Regions from separate parts of the Anoxybacillus ayderensis genome, predicted to be linked through region 2. Evidence: riboswitches for the same ligand, from Rfam matches in the RefSeq annotation. Region 2 holds a riboswitch; the other holds the start of a gene.
What was found. Region 2 has a riboswitch for cyclic di-GMP ahead of HNR63_RS04490 (hypothetical protein). Riboswitches for the same ligand answer to the same signal wherever they lie in the genome.
Positions count from the first base shown of each region.

Region 1 (7,859 bases), on a different contig from region 2:
TTACGCACTTCATCCGCCACAACTGCAAATCCTTTTCCGTGTTCTCCAGCACGTGCCGCTTCAATCGCTGCATTAAGTGCTAATAAATTCGTTTGTTCAGCAATACCGACGATGACGTCAACAATTTTTCCAATTTGGGCAGACTTCTCATTTAACTCTTTAATAACTACATTCGTTTCATTTGTTGATTCGTTAATCGTATTCATTTGCGTCACAACTTGTTGTAAATATTGCTGTCCAACAGTAGCTTGTTTTGTCGTTTCTGTTGCTGAGTTCGCCACGACAGTTGCTGTTTGAGCCATTCGCTCAATTCCTGCCGCCATTTCACCGATGGCTTGCGAACTCTCCTCCGCATGTTTCCCTTGCATTTCTGCTCCTTGGGCTACTTCTTGAATCGCTGTCGTCACTTCTTCTGTCGCTGCGCTTGCTTGTTCAGCGCTTGCCATTAATTCTTGAGCAGAAGCAGACACATGCTCAGTCGCTGTGCTTACTTGTTGAATAAGTTGTTTCAAATTGTGAACCATTTGGTTAAACGCTTTGGCTAAATCCCCAATTTCATCACGATTTGCCACGTAAATATCATCAACAGACAAATCACCGTGTGCGATTTTTTCAGCATGTTCAGCAATTTGTTTAACAGGTCTGGAGATTTTTTCGCTAATATATAGTGCAATTGCGATGCTCACAAGAAAAGCGACACCGATTGTAATAAGCGTCATATATTTCATCTGTTTCGCTTGTTCGGACAATGTTTCGCTCATTTGCTGTAAATGCTCCGCTTGAGCTGCGCGCGCTTGTTCCCCTGCCTCTGTCACTTCAACCGTAATCGCATTTCCTCGCTCTTTCATGATCCGTGAAATTTCATCCATTTGACCTTGCTTTTTAAATTCAATCGCCTGTTTCGCAATGTCGCGATACTCTTGTTCTGCTTTCACTAAACGGTCAACGGCCTGCTTTACTTTCCCCTCTAGCTGTAATGACTCCATTTTTTCTTGATTAGTCGAAAACTCGCTCGCTGCTTTCTCAAATGCGGTTAAGCTTTCCGGCTTTCCATTAATTAAATACCCCCGTACAGCAATTTGTTCACGTAACATCGCATTTTGCATGTTTGTAACGAGCGTAATCCGTTCAAATCCTTTTTTCATCGCTTCTGAATATTGTTTATCAATTGTCTCTAGCCGACTATATGTAAACATACTTACAACGACAAACAACAATAATACGGAAAGAAACGTCGCCACTAATTTTTTTCTTACCGTTACCTTCATGTTTCTTTCAACCTCCTATGTTAATAAAAATAAAAGCTGCCCAAAAACAAATATATAGGCAGCTATCGTTCGACAGTAAAACCTTCTTATCATTTCCTTATAAGAAGGGCAACTGGCTGGCATATCTATACAATAGACGTAGCCCCTATAGCTTTGCGCCCTACCCTTTCGAGTAGTTTGCCGATTATTCAATTTTTTACATTTTCATCTTAACACAACAACTAGGAAAAAGGAAGTAGTGATTTGTGATCAAAAGGGAAACATTTTACTTCGTCAAGACAAAAAACAAAAATTTACCTTTTTATCCAAAAAAATTTTACATTTTTTCGAACAGTTTGATTGTGATATTTTTAACAAATTTAATGCATGTTACATTAAATATGCATAGACCAAAAAATCCCTTTTCATTTAGAAGGAGGATTATAATCATGAAAGCTGCAGTTGTGGAACAATTTAAAGAACCATTACAAATTAAAGAAGTAGAAAAACCAACAATTTCATACGGGGAAGTGCTAGTGCGCATTAAAGCGTGTGGAGTATGTCATACAGACTTGCATGCCGCACACGGCGACTGGCCTGTGAAGCCAAAACTACCGCTCATTCCTGGACATGAGGGCGTCGGTGTCATCGAAGAAGTCGGACCTGGGGTGACGCACTTAAAAGTCGGAGATCGCGTCGGTATCCCTTGGCTTTATTCCGCTTGCGGCCATTGTGACTATTGCTTAAGCGGACAAGAAACATTATGTGAACATCAACAAAACGCTGGATATTCGGTTGACGGTGGTTATGCTGAATATTGTCGTGCTGCAGCTGATTATGTTGTGAAAATTCCTGATAACTTATCATTTGAAGAAGCTGCTCCAATTTTTTGCGCTGGCGTAACAACATATAAAGCTTTAAAAGTAACAGGCGCAAAACCTGGTGAATGGGTAGCCATTTACGGTATTGGTGGTCTCGGACACGTCGCTGTTCAATATGCGAAGGCGATGGGGCTAAACGTCGTTGCTGTCGATTTAGGCGATGAAAAACTTGAGTTAGCTAAACAGCTGGGAGCTGATCTTGTCGTCAATCCAAAACATGAAGACGCCGCGCAATGGATGAAAGAAAAAATTGGCGGCGTGCATGCAGCTGTCGTTACTGCTGTTTCGAAAGCAGCGTTCGAATCGGCCTATAAAGCGATTCGTCGCGGCGGCGCTTGCGTACTTGTCGGATTACCGCCAGAAGAAATGCCTGTACCGATTTTTGATACCGTTTTAAATGGAGTAAGAATTATCGGTTCAATCGTTGGTACGCGTAAAGACTTGCAAGAGGCACTTCAATTTGCGGCAGAAGGAAAAGTAAAAACAATTGTCGAAGTTCAACCGCTTGAAAACATTAACGATGTATTCGATCGTATGTTAAAAGGACAAATTAACGGTCGCGTTGTGTTAAAAGTAGATTAAGCAAAAGAAGGCGTCATGAAGGCGCCTTCTTATTTGATTTCAACTAAAATGAACAGAGCTATTTCTTCGTCGTATTGATCCGAAATGGAACGTAAAGTGGACAAAATCTCATAAATGCCGTAGCGATAAGAACAATTCCTAAAATACCGACATATTTTATATTTCCCTCAAGGAAAAATAATCCTAATAGTGCAATACCTAATATGAATCGAATCATGCGATCGACAGAGCCAACATTTGCTTTCATCTTTTTTCCTCCCCTCTTCTTATCTATCTTTAATCATAGAGGAAAAAAAAGAAACGTTCTGTGATAAAGTCACATTGTTGCAAATTTGTCACATAACCCTTTTTTGTCCACAATTTTTATTTTCCCACGAGCTAGTTGAATATATCCTTCCCGCTCGAATTGCTTCAATATTCGGCTGACGACTTCGCGTGCCGTTCCAAGTTCCACAGCAATATGTTCATGCGTCATCTCGATCGTGTTTGCCTTGCTGTTGTCGCATCGTGTAAGTAAAAACTCAATCATGCGCTTATCCATCTTTTCAAATACAATATGCTCAATCATTTGCATCATCGCCATAAAGCGATTCATCATCATGTCATAAACGAACGTTTGTAGCTCAACATTTGTTGTCATCATCTTCGCAAACGTATCTTTCGGAACAATTAGTACTTCCGCATCTTCTTCTACAATAGCGGTCGCAGGAAAAGGTGAATGCGACAATACGCTTGAAATGGTCAACACACACGACTCCCCACGACAAACGCGATATAAATTCACTTCTTTTCCATTCTCCCCTATTTTTGCGACCCGAATGACACCAGAGACGATAAAAGCGACATGCTCACACATATCCCCTTCTCGAAAAACAACCGTTCCTTTCGAAAGCTTTATCTTTATGTATACGTTGTCGTGCAAAAACGGAAACAATATTCCTCCCCCTTTCTTTCCTTATATTACAACGTAACAACATCCCTTTCCAATAAGAAAAGGGACGTTTTCTACGTTGCATACTGATCACTTCCAGGTAAATCATCAAACCATGTCGCATCATCTGGACAATCCAGAACAAAAAACTTTCCATGATGCCCATATCGACTTTGATGATATTTTAAATACGCTTTTTTATTTTCAATCGCTAATATCTCAATTTTTCCTGAAGCATGGCTCATGACGAGTTTAACGCGTTTCCCTAATCCTGACGTTTGTGCTTTTGCTTTTTCGACAATGCGGTATACTTCATGAAGCGGCAAAACAAACGATTTATTCCCTGCGACAGGTCGATTGATGAAAAAATAATACGGGGTAATTCCCATCCATGACAGTTCATCTAAGAGCTGGGCTAATACATGAGGATCATCGTTAATTCCTTTTAAAACAGGAGTCTGATTCACGATGACCGCACCCGCATCATGTAGTGCCTCAAATGCTTTCTTCGCCTCTTTCGTTAATTCACGTGGATGATCAACATGTGCCATGATGTATATTCGTTTATCAACCGTTGAAAAATTTTTAATGGCGCGTAAAAGTTCTTCGTCTTCATAAATTCTCATCGGGTAAAACAGCGGCATTTTCGTACCGAGGCGAATAATTTGAACATGATCGATATTTCTAAGGCGTTCAATAATGGTGGTGAGCTTTTTCGTAGAAAGTGCGAGCGGATCTCCTCCTGTAAGAAGTACGTTATTAATTTGCGATGTTTTTTCAATATACTCTATTCCTTCACGAACATCCAATAGTGCTTCTTTTACATCATCACGAAACAATCGCTTACGAAAACAATAACGACAGTAAGCACCACATACTTCAGAAACGAGCAACAATGCCGTCGTCTCATACTTATGTTGACAACCTGGTACAACATAGTTACTTTTCTCATCAGATGCATCCCAAGAACCATATTCATTCAATTCTTCTAATGTTGGTATCACAATGCGGCGAATAGGATCATTTAGATTGGACCAGTCAATTAAGCTTAAATAATAGTCATTTATCCGAAACACGTACGTTTTAGCGACCTGTTTTAACGCTTCTCTTTCATGGTCGGACAACTGCGAAATATGATCAATATTTGTGATATATTTCGGTTTATAAACATCATCCTTCATCATCATCATCCTCATCTTCAATCACATCTAACACATTTTCCTGTTTAAATTGCAATAACATTTCTTCTTTAATCACATTTCTTAATACGCTATTAACGCTACGATTGATTTTTAATAAATCGTCGATGACGCTTTGTTTCATTTTTCTTTGTTGTAATGCTTCTAAGGCAAATTGAATTTTCTCTCCTTCTGCATTTAAAATGTGGGCTAAACTTAGCTCCTCTAAAGCAATAGACATAAGTAGTAAATCGAGGGCATCAGCGCGATCCACATGTATTTCTGGTTTAATATTAGGGATGTTTGGGAAACCCACCGCTCTCTCCTCCTTTTTCTATACATCTATTCTTATCGTATGATTAACGTTTCTTTTTGTTTCAAAGATTGACTTGCCTAAACAACAAAATGACTACAAACATATGTTGTAAAAACGATAATATCGGAGGAATGGCATATGATTATAAAAACAAAAAAAGAAACATATGTAAATAAACATATTTGCTATTTACCAATTGCTATATACGAACAGTTTGAGCTTCAACCAACAACGATGTACAATATTGTATTTGGCCAGACGATGGAGAGAGCGTATATTCATCCGACTCATGCCGATACGTTTATCATTTCGGACTCTCTCTTTCCTTTTTTTCAACTAGATGACTATGAACTACACATATGGAAAAAAGAAAACTCCATATGTGTCGGTCCAGTGGTCGGAGTCTTTTTAAACACCGCCTATATCGCCGATTTTTCCACTGACTATGTCGAACCGTTCGTTTATAACCATGCGGTCGCAAGCGAACAGGCTCGTTGTTTAAGTTATTTTTTCAGCATTTTTGATATCGATTGGGATGCAAAAATGATTCACGGTTACGTATACGTAAACGGTCAGTTTGAACGGCGATGGGTTCCTTTCCCCCACGTCATGTACGATCGCGGAGCATCATTTCAATCAGAACAAAAATCGCTCGTCCAACATATTCGTACGACAATGCGTAACAACGCTAACATAAAGTTTATAAATGAACTTGATTATTTAGGAAAATGGGAGTTATACGAACGTTTACGCGATGTTCCAACCGTTCGTCACCATTTACCAGAAACAATGAAATATAAATCATTCGAAGACGTGTTAACGATGATAAATCAACACAACTACGTGTTCGTTAAATCGTTTTACGGTAGCCGCGCAAGAGAAGTCATGTCCATTATGAAAAGAGAAAACGTATTTGAAGTGATGTTTATCAAAAATGACAATTTAATGGTTGAACAAATGAATGTCGAACAACTAAAGCAGCATGTAGAGTCATTTACAAAACATAAGCCATTTCTCATCCAACAAGGCATTTTACTGATGACGTTTCAACAACGACCATTTGATATTCGCATACTCATGTTAAAAAATAAAGAAGGGCGTTGGGAAGTAATTTACGACCTGATTAACTTAGCGGAAGAACATTCATCGATTACAACTGTACGTGACAACCGTCAATACGATTTCAAAGCGATTTATTCATCACTTTGTGAAACGTATCCCGTTCCATCCATCGCACATTTGCACACATTCGCTAAACACGTTTGTGAAGCAATCGAAAAAAAGTTTGGACATTTCGCAGAAATTGGGTTAGATGTAGGGATTGATAAATCAGGACACATATGGCTCATTGAAGCAAACTCGAAACCTGAAAAATACCCAGGGCCAGGTCTTCCGTTGTACGTAAAACAACCTTCTCGCTCTTTTATGGCAACGATTGATTACGCAACATACATCACTATGCCACATACACAACAATGGAGTGCAACCCTCAAACAAAGAAATGGTCATCACATAACGATACCAAAACATATGCATGCACAGTTAACGAATCCCGAACGTGCGCATGTGCAAATTGGCGCTTTTTCTTTTACAGGACAGTGCAAAACAAACGATTTCACCGATATTATTGAACTGCCTGCACACGTATTTGAACAGTTTGACGGACTACTCGATATCGAAACGAACGTAAAAATTAAAGAAAACACCATTTATCTTGGACCAGTCGTGGCCATGTTTATTAGCAACGGGCAAATACGAAAATTGAAACGACAACTCCCTAAATTTCGTCAAGTAGAGTACACACACGCAAATAAAAAAGCGAAAACCATTCTCTATTTTTTCTCCGTTCACGATGTCAACTTTATTCATCAAAAAATTTACGGAACTTTTTTCAACGAGCAAGACGCTACATGGAAACAGCGTTCGTTTCCACTTCCAGATATATTGTACGATCGTGGCGGAGGAGTTTTACAAAAACAAATGGTGCAATCAGACTACATTCGTCAACAATTGCAAACGATCAATGGCATAAAAAAAATAAATCCACAACATTATTTTGATAAATGGGAAACACATAAAAAGCTACAAAAAATTGTAGACATGCAACCGTATTTACCTAAAGCGATGCGTTACAAAGGGATAGAAACGGTTCAACACATGTTTGATCTATCCGATACACTTTATTTAAAAGACTGCCACGGCAGCAATGGGCGCGGGGTCGTTCGAGTCGTGAAACAAGATGAACAACATTTTATATACAGCTACGTCAAAGAGCGCCAACTATACGAAACGAACATCGTAGGCTGGAAAGAACTTCATGAAGCCATTGTAGCTTTTTTTCAACATAAAAAAATCATTGTACAACAAGCAATTGATGTCATCACATGGAACGACCGAAATATTGACTTACGGGCGACCGTTCAACGAACGCCAACTGGTCAACTTGATATTACGTCATATCCTGTTCGCGTTGGTGGACACCGCTCCCCAATCACAAGCTCGCAAACAGGATCAGAAATTTACCGTTTCGAATATTTTTTTAAAACATACTTTCACTATACAGACGAACAAATCGAAACGTGGAAGCAAACGATTGACCAATTTTTGTTGACATGTTATCGAAGCATTGAACGAGTGTATGGAACGTTCGGAGAAATCGGAATTGACTTCGCGATCGATAAGCAAGGAAAACTTTGGTTTATTGAATGTAATGCAAAACCTGGA
Region 1 is NZ_JACDUV010000008.1:121,514-129,372, reverse strand. Features, by position in the region: gene HNR63_RS12160 (methyl-accepting chemotaxis protein) at 1-1,268, opposite strand, end outside; cyclic di-GMP riboswitch class I at 1,373-1,460, opposite strand; gene adhP (alcohol dehydrogenase AdhP) at 1,697-2,710, shown strand; gene HNR63_RS12150 (YgaP family membrane protein) at 2,769-2,957, opposite strand; gene HNR63_RS12145 (Crp/Fnr family transcriptional regulator) at 3,027-3,644, opposite strand; gene HNR63_RS12140 (KamA family radical SAM protein) at 3,716-4,831, opposite strand; gene HNR63_RS12135 (alpha-helical endospore appendage domain-containing protein) at 4,812-5,135, opposite strand; gene HNR63_RS12130 (YheC/YheD family endospore coat-associated protein) at 5,274-7,859, shown strand, end outside.
Region 1: linked by a shared signal. The riboswitch ahead of HNR63_RS12160 (methyl-accepting chemotaxis protein) and the one ahead of HNR63_RS04490 (hypothetical protein) in region 2 are both predicted to bind cyclic di-GMP.

Region 2 (7,859 bases):
ATCGTTTGGACGATTCGTTCCGATCGCTATGTACACGTGCCCGTTGGCGCTATATGTTGAGGTCGCTCTATACGGTTATGCTCATTCCGGTCATCGCAATCGTATTTTTTCAGCGATTTGAAACGCTCCTTCTCCTTTTGCCCGCAGTATATGTTGGCTATCGAAGTTATAAGCGAGCAGGAGTAACGATTAAAAGTGAGCAGCTAGCATTGGGAAGTGGATGGCTGACGATAAAAACGGTATATATGTTAAAACATCGTATTCAGTCATTAACGGTCTCGCAAACTCGTATGCAACAACGACTCGGATTATGTACAGTACGTGCGACTGTCATGCCAGGCATACGCACAAAAGTCGTTGATGTGGACGAACATGAGGCACAAGCAATATACGAATGGTTTTTTGGAAATAAGGAATAAGTTTGGCACTTCACCACAAGTTGTAGTTATTAAATAAAGACGATTGTGATAGAAACTAAACACTTTGTTTTACTTTTTATACTACATTGCTTTATTTGCTATGTTGCTATCAAGTTTAAATTTAAAAAGTACATTTTTCGGTGATGAACCATAAGTTTTAAAGTTTACTTTTTTCTTCCTCATTATTATAATTATACAGTCGATGAGTAAAGGTGGAGGCTGAGTAAATGAAAATTACGTTAGCGCAATCAATTAATCTCCTTTCGTTTTTAAAAAGGCGAGTAGACGAGCTGCAAGCGGAGTTGTTGACGACTCACACGGTTACCGTTCCAAAAGGGGAGATGTATACACTGCCAGAACGGACGGTCGAGCAAGTACTTACAGAGATGGCCGAAATACAGAAAGATGTGCTTGCACTACAAGAACTGATCAACGAAACGAATATGCAACAGACTGTCGAATGGGAAGGGGAACGTATTTCTCTTATTCGCGCGATTGAAACAGCGAAAATGTTGCGGAGTCGAGTTCATTTGTATAAGCGATTAGGAGACACAAAACCACGCGAGTATTATGGTGGAAATGTGGTGATGGAAACCATTGCATTATTTAATCCGAGTGAATATAAACAAGCCGCAGAAATGTTGGCACGCCAAGTCGAAGTGCTGTCTAGTCGCATTGATAAAGTCAACTATACTGTGGAAATAGACGTTTCGCTTGCGAGCAAATATTTAGAGGCATAAGCAGCTTTAAGGGCATTTTGCAAAGTGCCCTTATGGGTGCTTAGGCACCAACGAGAGAGATGAGGAAATGATCACCATTCTTCAAAGTCCTTTTTAGTCTAAGAGCGGGTGCGAACGGAGAACGGAGAACGAGTAACGATGTAACGTTTTACGAGTAACGAACGGGTAAATAGATTTTGGTTTTCTGTTTTCTTTCGATCATTCTTCTCTCTCTCGTCATTGTATATATGCATTCGATCATTAGGAAAAAACGGCATACAATGAGTTATTTTGGTTTTCCTATAACTTCTCCTTTATTTCCTGCAACACTTCTCCAATTTTGCGACCATGTATAAGCAAATCCGCCCAATCATCTAATGGCGTCGGTTCCATGTTCACAATCACTAATTTGGCCCCGCTTCGTTTCGCGATGACAGGAAGTTCGTTAGCTGGTGACACTTGTAAAGAAGAGCCGAGCACAATCCATAAGTCTGCCCGTTCAGCTGCTGTCCATGCTTGTTCAAACGCATCATACGGTAACGACTCCCCGAATAAAACAACGGAAGGGCGCAAAAAGCCGCCGCATGTGCACGTAAACTGTTCGTCTACATACCGTTTTGCGTCGTATGTTCGCCTGCAACGCGAGCAATGCACTGTTCGCAACGTTCCATGTAATTCAATGACATTTGTACTGCCTGCTTGTTGGTGAAAGCCGTCGACATTTTGGGTGATGATTTGGTGGATAAGCCCCTGCTGTTGCCAATTAGCTAAAATGATATGTCCGATATGTGGCTGGCATTCAAGCAACGTACGAATACGATATTGATAAAATGCAATAAACTCGTCTCGGTTATGTTGCATCGCATACGTACTTGCTAATTGTTGTGGATTTTTCGTGCGCCAAAGCCCTGATTTTGCCGAACGAAAATCGGGAAGCCCGCTTTCTGTAGACATTCCTGCTCCAGTAAATACGACGGTATACGAAGACTCTTTCAACCATTTTTCTAACATTCCGTACCCCTCCTTTTTATCTACCAATAACTACTTCTTTCTTCGCCCTTTTCTTCCTTTATTTTCACATATGTTTATAAGGAAAATAAGGACTTTTGATTCATGCCCATGAAAATAAGCAAAGTATAATAAGAAGTAAAGGCACAGCTAAGGAAACTTAGCGTCGCAAAGCTATAGGGGCTAACGGGATACCTATGCCAGCCAGCTACCATTACCAAAAAACATACATATGAAATGGAGGAAAGGGTAATGTTTAAAAAAGGATTACCAATTTTACTAGCATCGATGCTCGTTGCTTCTCCAGCTTTTGCAGCAAAGCATGATGGAGCAAAACATGTACAGAAAAGCCAGCTTGTCGTGAAAAAGGAAGAAGCGAAGAAAAAACAAGAGTTAGCTAAGCAGAAAAAAGAAGAGGCAAAAAAGAAAAAAGAACAACAAATGTTAAAAAACAAATTGGCAGAACTAAATAAAAAGTTAAGCAAAATTGAAGTGCGTGTGAACGAGGTGACGATAGCGCTTGAAGCGTTTAGCACGCCGAAAGAACAACCAACTGAACAACCAACACAACCACAAAGTGAACAAACAACAGAGGAAACGACACAAGTAGTCAATGAACAAGATAGCGCTACTGTGACTACGACTGAACAATCACCTGTCGTGCAATCGGATGAAGACGACGAAGCGGAAAAACAAGAAGAGTTAGATCAATGGTTTGGGAAGCTTATTGCTGCTTCTAATCAATTAAAAGCTGTAAAAAATGAAATTCGTGCGTTAGAAAAGAAAGTATATAAGAATGATGTCAACGTACAAGTATTGAAAGAAAAAGTAAAGGCGTTAGAAGAAAAAGTACAACAAAATAAAAAGAAGTTGCTTGAACTGTTATAAGAGTGCCTGTTGGCGCTCTTTTTTGTATATTTTCGCGTCAAACACAAATGATAATAATTGTTCGAAAGGAGGGGAGCGAATGAACATCACACGTGCGCAACAAATTGCCCAGTCACCCGATATGAAACATGTAACGTATAATGGAAAAGCCGTATATATTGAACATGTCGATGCGCAAACAGAAATGGCAACGATTCATTTTTTAAACAACCCAGAAAAACAACAGCGCGTTCCGATTTCACAGCTAGAGGAGCATTAAGCGATGGGGATGTGACAAAGCAACTTGTTTGTCACATCCTTTTTTGTTGGAGTAAATCAATCAGCAAATGTACAAGTTTGTTGTTTTTCATTGTCGGTGAGTAAAGATAAGAAAATGTTCGATAAAAAGGAGAATGTTTGACGTAAACAATCGATAGGTTTTTATGTTTCAACTCCTGTTCAATGACATGACGTGAAAGGAGCGCTACACCGTTTCCGCGTATTAACGTTTCTTTTATTCCTTGATTGCTGCTAATAATCATCAGTGATTTTACTTTTAGTCCATTTGAACGAATAAAATGGTTAAAATATTCACGTGTGCCAGATCCTAATTCGCGTGTAATCCATATTTGGTTTTGTAAATCGTTTATCGATACTTCCTGTTTGTGAGCGAGAGGATGATCATTAGACGCAACAATGACTAGCTCATCTTGCATAAATGGGTACACCACAAGCTCTTTTTCATTTGTTTGTCCTTCAATTAAACCGATATGTGTTTGATACGTACGAACGAGCTCTACAATTTCTTTTGTATTGCCGATGATCACTTCCAATTGTAATTCTGGATAATCGTTTTGTAAGGCGCATAAAAAGGTAGGTAGCACGTATTCCCCGATCGTAAAACTAGCCCCAATTTTTAATGTTCCTTTCACACAGTCGTGATGTTCCAAAATATCTTGTTTCGTTTGTTCGTATAACGCGATCATTTTTTTTGCTCGATCATAAAGCAATTCTCCCGTTGGCGTCATTTGTAGCTCTTTTGGTGAACGAATAAATAGTTTTGTTTGAAACTCTTTTTCTAAATTTTTAATGTGCAAGCTTACACTTGGTTGAGATAAATGAAGAATGTCTGCTGTTTTTGTGAAATTTTTCACCTCAGCTAGCGTAATGAACGTTTTTAATTGTTCGTACATATCGCTCGCTCCTTAGTTATTAAAAAAATAAATAGTTCTGATAATTTATATTTATTTTACTAATTTTATTTTTTACGGTAAAGTCAAATAAAACATACTTGATTTATAGGAATAGTAGAAAAATGAGAGGTGAAGCATGTTGCCATTTCAAGTGACAAACAGTCCATTTAATGAAGAACAAGTCGAGCTCCTCAATCGGCTTTGGCCAACGTTAAATTCCGCACAAAAACTTTGGCTAAGTGGGTATTTAGCTGCAACGGAGTCGGTCGGAGCGCTTCAACAAGAAGCATCTGCAACGAAGGAAGTGACCGTTCTTTACGGGTCGCAAACAGGAAACGCGCAAAAACTAGCGGAAAAAGTAGGAGAAACGCTTAAACATCGCGGGTTTCATGTCACCGTTTCCTCGATGCTTGATTTTAAGCCGAACGAGTTGAAAAAAATCAATACGCTGCTCATTGTCGTTAGTACATACGGAGAAGGGGAACCACCAGATAACGCCTTGTCATTTTACGAATTTCTTCATAGCAAGCGCGCACCAAAACTCGATCATCTTCGTTTCTCTGTATTGGCGCTTGGCGATACGTCGTATGAACATTTTTGTAAAACGGGAAAAGATTTTGATAAACGGCTAGAAGAGCTAGGTGGAAAGCGATTATACGAACGCGTTGATTGTGACGTCGATTATGAAGAAAAAGCAGCGAAATGGCTAGAGGGAGTGCTTGGCGAGTTAGATAAGCAAGGAGCCATTTCCGTAGCAACAACTTCATCTGCACAAGCGAAGCCAACGACCATTTATTCACGAAAACATCCGTTTCAAGCGGAAGTATTAGAAAATATCAATTTAAATGGACGCGGCTCAAATAAAGAAACACGTCATATTGAATTATCTCTCGAGGGTTCTGGGCTTGTGTTTGAACCAGGCGATGCGCTCGGTGTTTTTCCAAAAAACGATCCAGAACTTGTCGACGCCATGATTGAAAAAATGAAATGGAATCCAGACATACTCGTTTCTATTGAAGAAAAGGAAGAGCCGTTACGAGAAGCGTTGATGTCGCGGTTAGAAATTACCGTATTAACCGAGCAATTATTGCAAGCATTCGCTACGTTTTCGGGTGACCCAGACTTCCATGCGCTCCTTTCTTCTGAGCAAGAAGCGAAAAGAAAAGAATATATGAAAGGACGCGATATGCTCGATGTTCTTTGTGACTTCGGTTCGTGGGAGATGACACCACAGCAGTTCGTCTCTTCATTACGAAAGTTGCAACCGCGCTTTTATTCAATCGCAAGTAGCTTGCTAGCTTATCCAGATGAAGTGCATATCACCGTTGGCGCGGTTCGTTATGAAGCACATGGGCGCTTACGGAAAGGAGTGTGCTCAACGTTTTGTGCCGAACGTTTACACATTGGCGATAAACTTCCTGTGTTCGTTCATCAAAATCCGAATTTTAAACTCCCGAAAGACACACATACGCCAATCATTATGATTGGACCAGGTACGGGGGTTGCGCCATTTCGTGCCTTTATGCAAGAGCGTGAGGCGATTGGCGCGAGAGGGAAATCGTGGCTGTTCTTTGGCGATCAACATTTCGTGACCGATTTCCTTTATCAAACAGAATGGCAAACGTGGCTAAAAAACGGTGTGTTGACGAAGATGGATGTTGCCTTTTCACGCGATGCGAAAGAAAAAGTATACGTGCAACACCGAATGATTGAACAAAGCAAAGAACTGTTCCGATGGTTAGAAGAAGGGGCAGCTGTTTATGTTTGTGGCGACAAACAACGCATGGCACGCGACGTTCATGAAACGCTTATCCATATTATTGCGAAAGAAGGAAAGATGACGAATGAACGAGCGGAAGCGTATGTTGCCGACATGCAAAAACAAAAACGTTACCAACGTGACGTATATTAGGGGGGATGATTGTGGAAAAGTTTGTATTAACACCGCCAGATGGACCGCCAAGCGATGTTGAACGCATTAAACGAGAAAGCAACTATTTGCGCGGCACGTTGAAAGAAACGATGGAAGATCGCATCACTGCCGGCATTCCAGAAGATGATAACCGATTGATGAAATTTCATGGTAGCTATTTGCAAGATGACCGCGACTTGCGAGCCGAGCGGCAAAAACAAAAATTAGAGCCAGCGTATCAATTTATGATTCGCGTTCGTACCCCAGGTGGCGTAGCAACACCAGAGCAGTGGCTTGCGATGGACGAATTGGCGCGGACGTATGCGAACGGGACGTTGAAACTTACGACACGACAAGCATTTCAGTTTCACGGCGTATTGAAATGGAACATGAAAAAAACGCTCCAAGCCATTAACGAGGCACTTCTTACGACGTTAGCGGCATGCGGTGACGTCAATCGAAACGTCATGTGCAATCCGAATCCTTACCAATCGGAAGTGCATGCAGAAGTGTATGAATGGGCGAAAAGATTAAGTGATTATTTATTGCCACAAACAAGGGCGTATTACGAAATTTGGTTAGATGAAGAAAAAGTCGCTGGAACACCAGAAGTAGAACAAGAACCAATTTATGGGCCGCTTTACTTGCCACGAAAATTTAAAATTGGTATCGCTGTTCCACCGTCAAACGATGTCGATGTATTTTCGCAAGACCTTGGTTTTATTGCCATCATGGAAAACGGAAAACTTGTAGGGTTTAATGTAGCGATCGGTGGTGGCATGGGAATGACGCATGGCGACCGCACGACGTATCCGCAACTAGCGAAAGTGATCGGTTTTTGTAAACCAGAACAAGTCATTGAAGTGGCGGAAAAAGTCGTTACTATTCAGCGTGATTATGGCAATCGCTCCGTACGTAAACATGCTCGCTTTAAATATACGATTGATCGGCTTGGTTTGGATGCAGTGAAAACAGAACTAGAGCGTCGACTTGGATGGAATTTAGAAGAAGCCCGTCCTTACTATTTCGAGCATAATGGCGACCGCTACGGTTGGGTCGAAGGTGTGAACGGAACGTGGCATTTTACGTTGTTTGTCGAGGGCGGACGGGTGAAAGATACCGATGATTATCCACTTATGACAGGCTTGCGAGAAATTGCAAAAGTGCATACGGGCGATTTCCGTCTCACCGCTAACCAAAACTTAGTCATCGCCAATGTGCCAAGTGAGAAAAAAGAAGAAATTGATACGCTTATTAAGCAATACAAATTAACAGATGGGAAACATTATAGTGCCCTTCGCCGCAATTCGTTAGCCTGTGTGGCTTTGCCAACGTGCGGATTAGCGATGGCAGAAGCGGAGAGATATTTGCCGACACTCATTGATAAAATTGAAGAAATTGTCGAGGAAAACGGGCTTCGTGACGAGGAAATAACGATTCGCATGACCGGCTGTCCGAACGGATGTGCTCGTCATGTGCTTGGAGAAATTGCATTTATCGGTAAATCCGTCGGCAAATATAATATGTATCTCGGGGCTGCATTTGACGGCAGCCGTCTCGGTAAATTGTATCGGGAAAATATCGGAGAAAAAGAAATTTTATCTGAACTTCGTACGCTCCTTTCTCGGTATGCGAAAGAACGACTCCATGGCGAACGTTTTGGTGACTTCGTTATTCGTGCGGGCGTTGTGAAAGAGACGACAGATGGAATGAACTTTCATGACTAAACAAATCGGCTTCC
Region 2 is NZ_JACDUV010000003.1:9,618-17,476, forward strand. Features, by position in the region: gene HNR63_RS13945 (PH domain-containing protein) at 1-419, shown strand, start outside; gene HNR63_RS04480 (DIP1984 family protein) at 647-1,159, shown strand; gene HNR63_RS04485 (NAD-dependent deacylase) at 1,439-2,149, opposite strand; cyclic di-GMP riboswitch class I at 2,280-2,362, shown strand; gene HNR63_RS04490 (hypothetical protein) at 2,399-3,034, shown strand; gene HNR63_RS04495 (H-type small acid-soluble spore protein) at 3,114-3,293, shown strand; gene HNR63_RS04500 (LysR family transcriptional regulator) at 3,325-4,206, opposite strand; gene HNR63_RS04505 (assimilatory sulfite reductase (NADPH) flavoprotein subunit) at 4,343-6,118, shown strand; gene cysI (assimilatory sulfite reductase (NADPH) hemoprotein subunit) at 6,124-7,845, shown strand.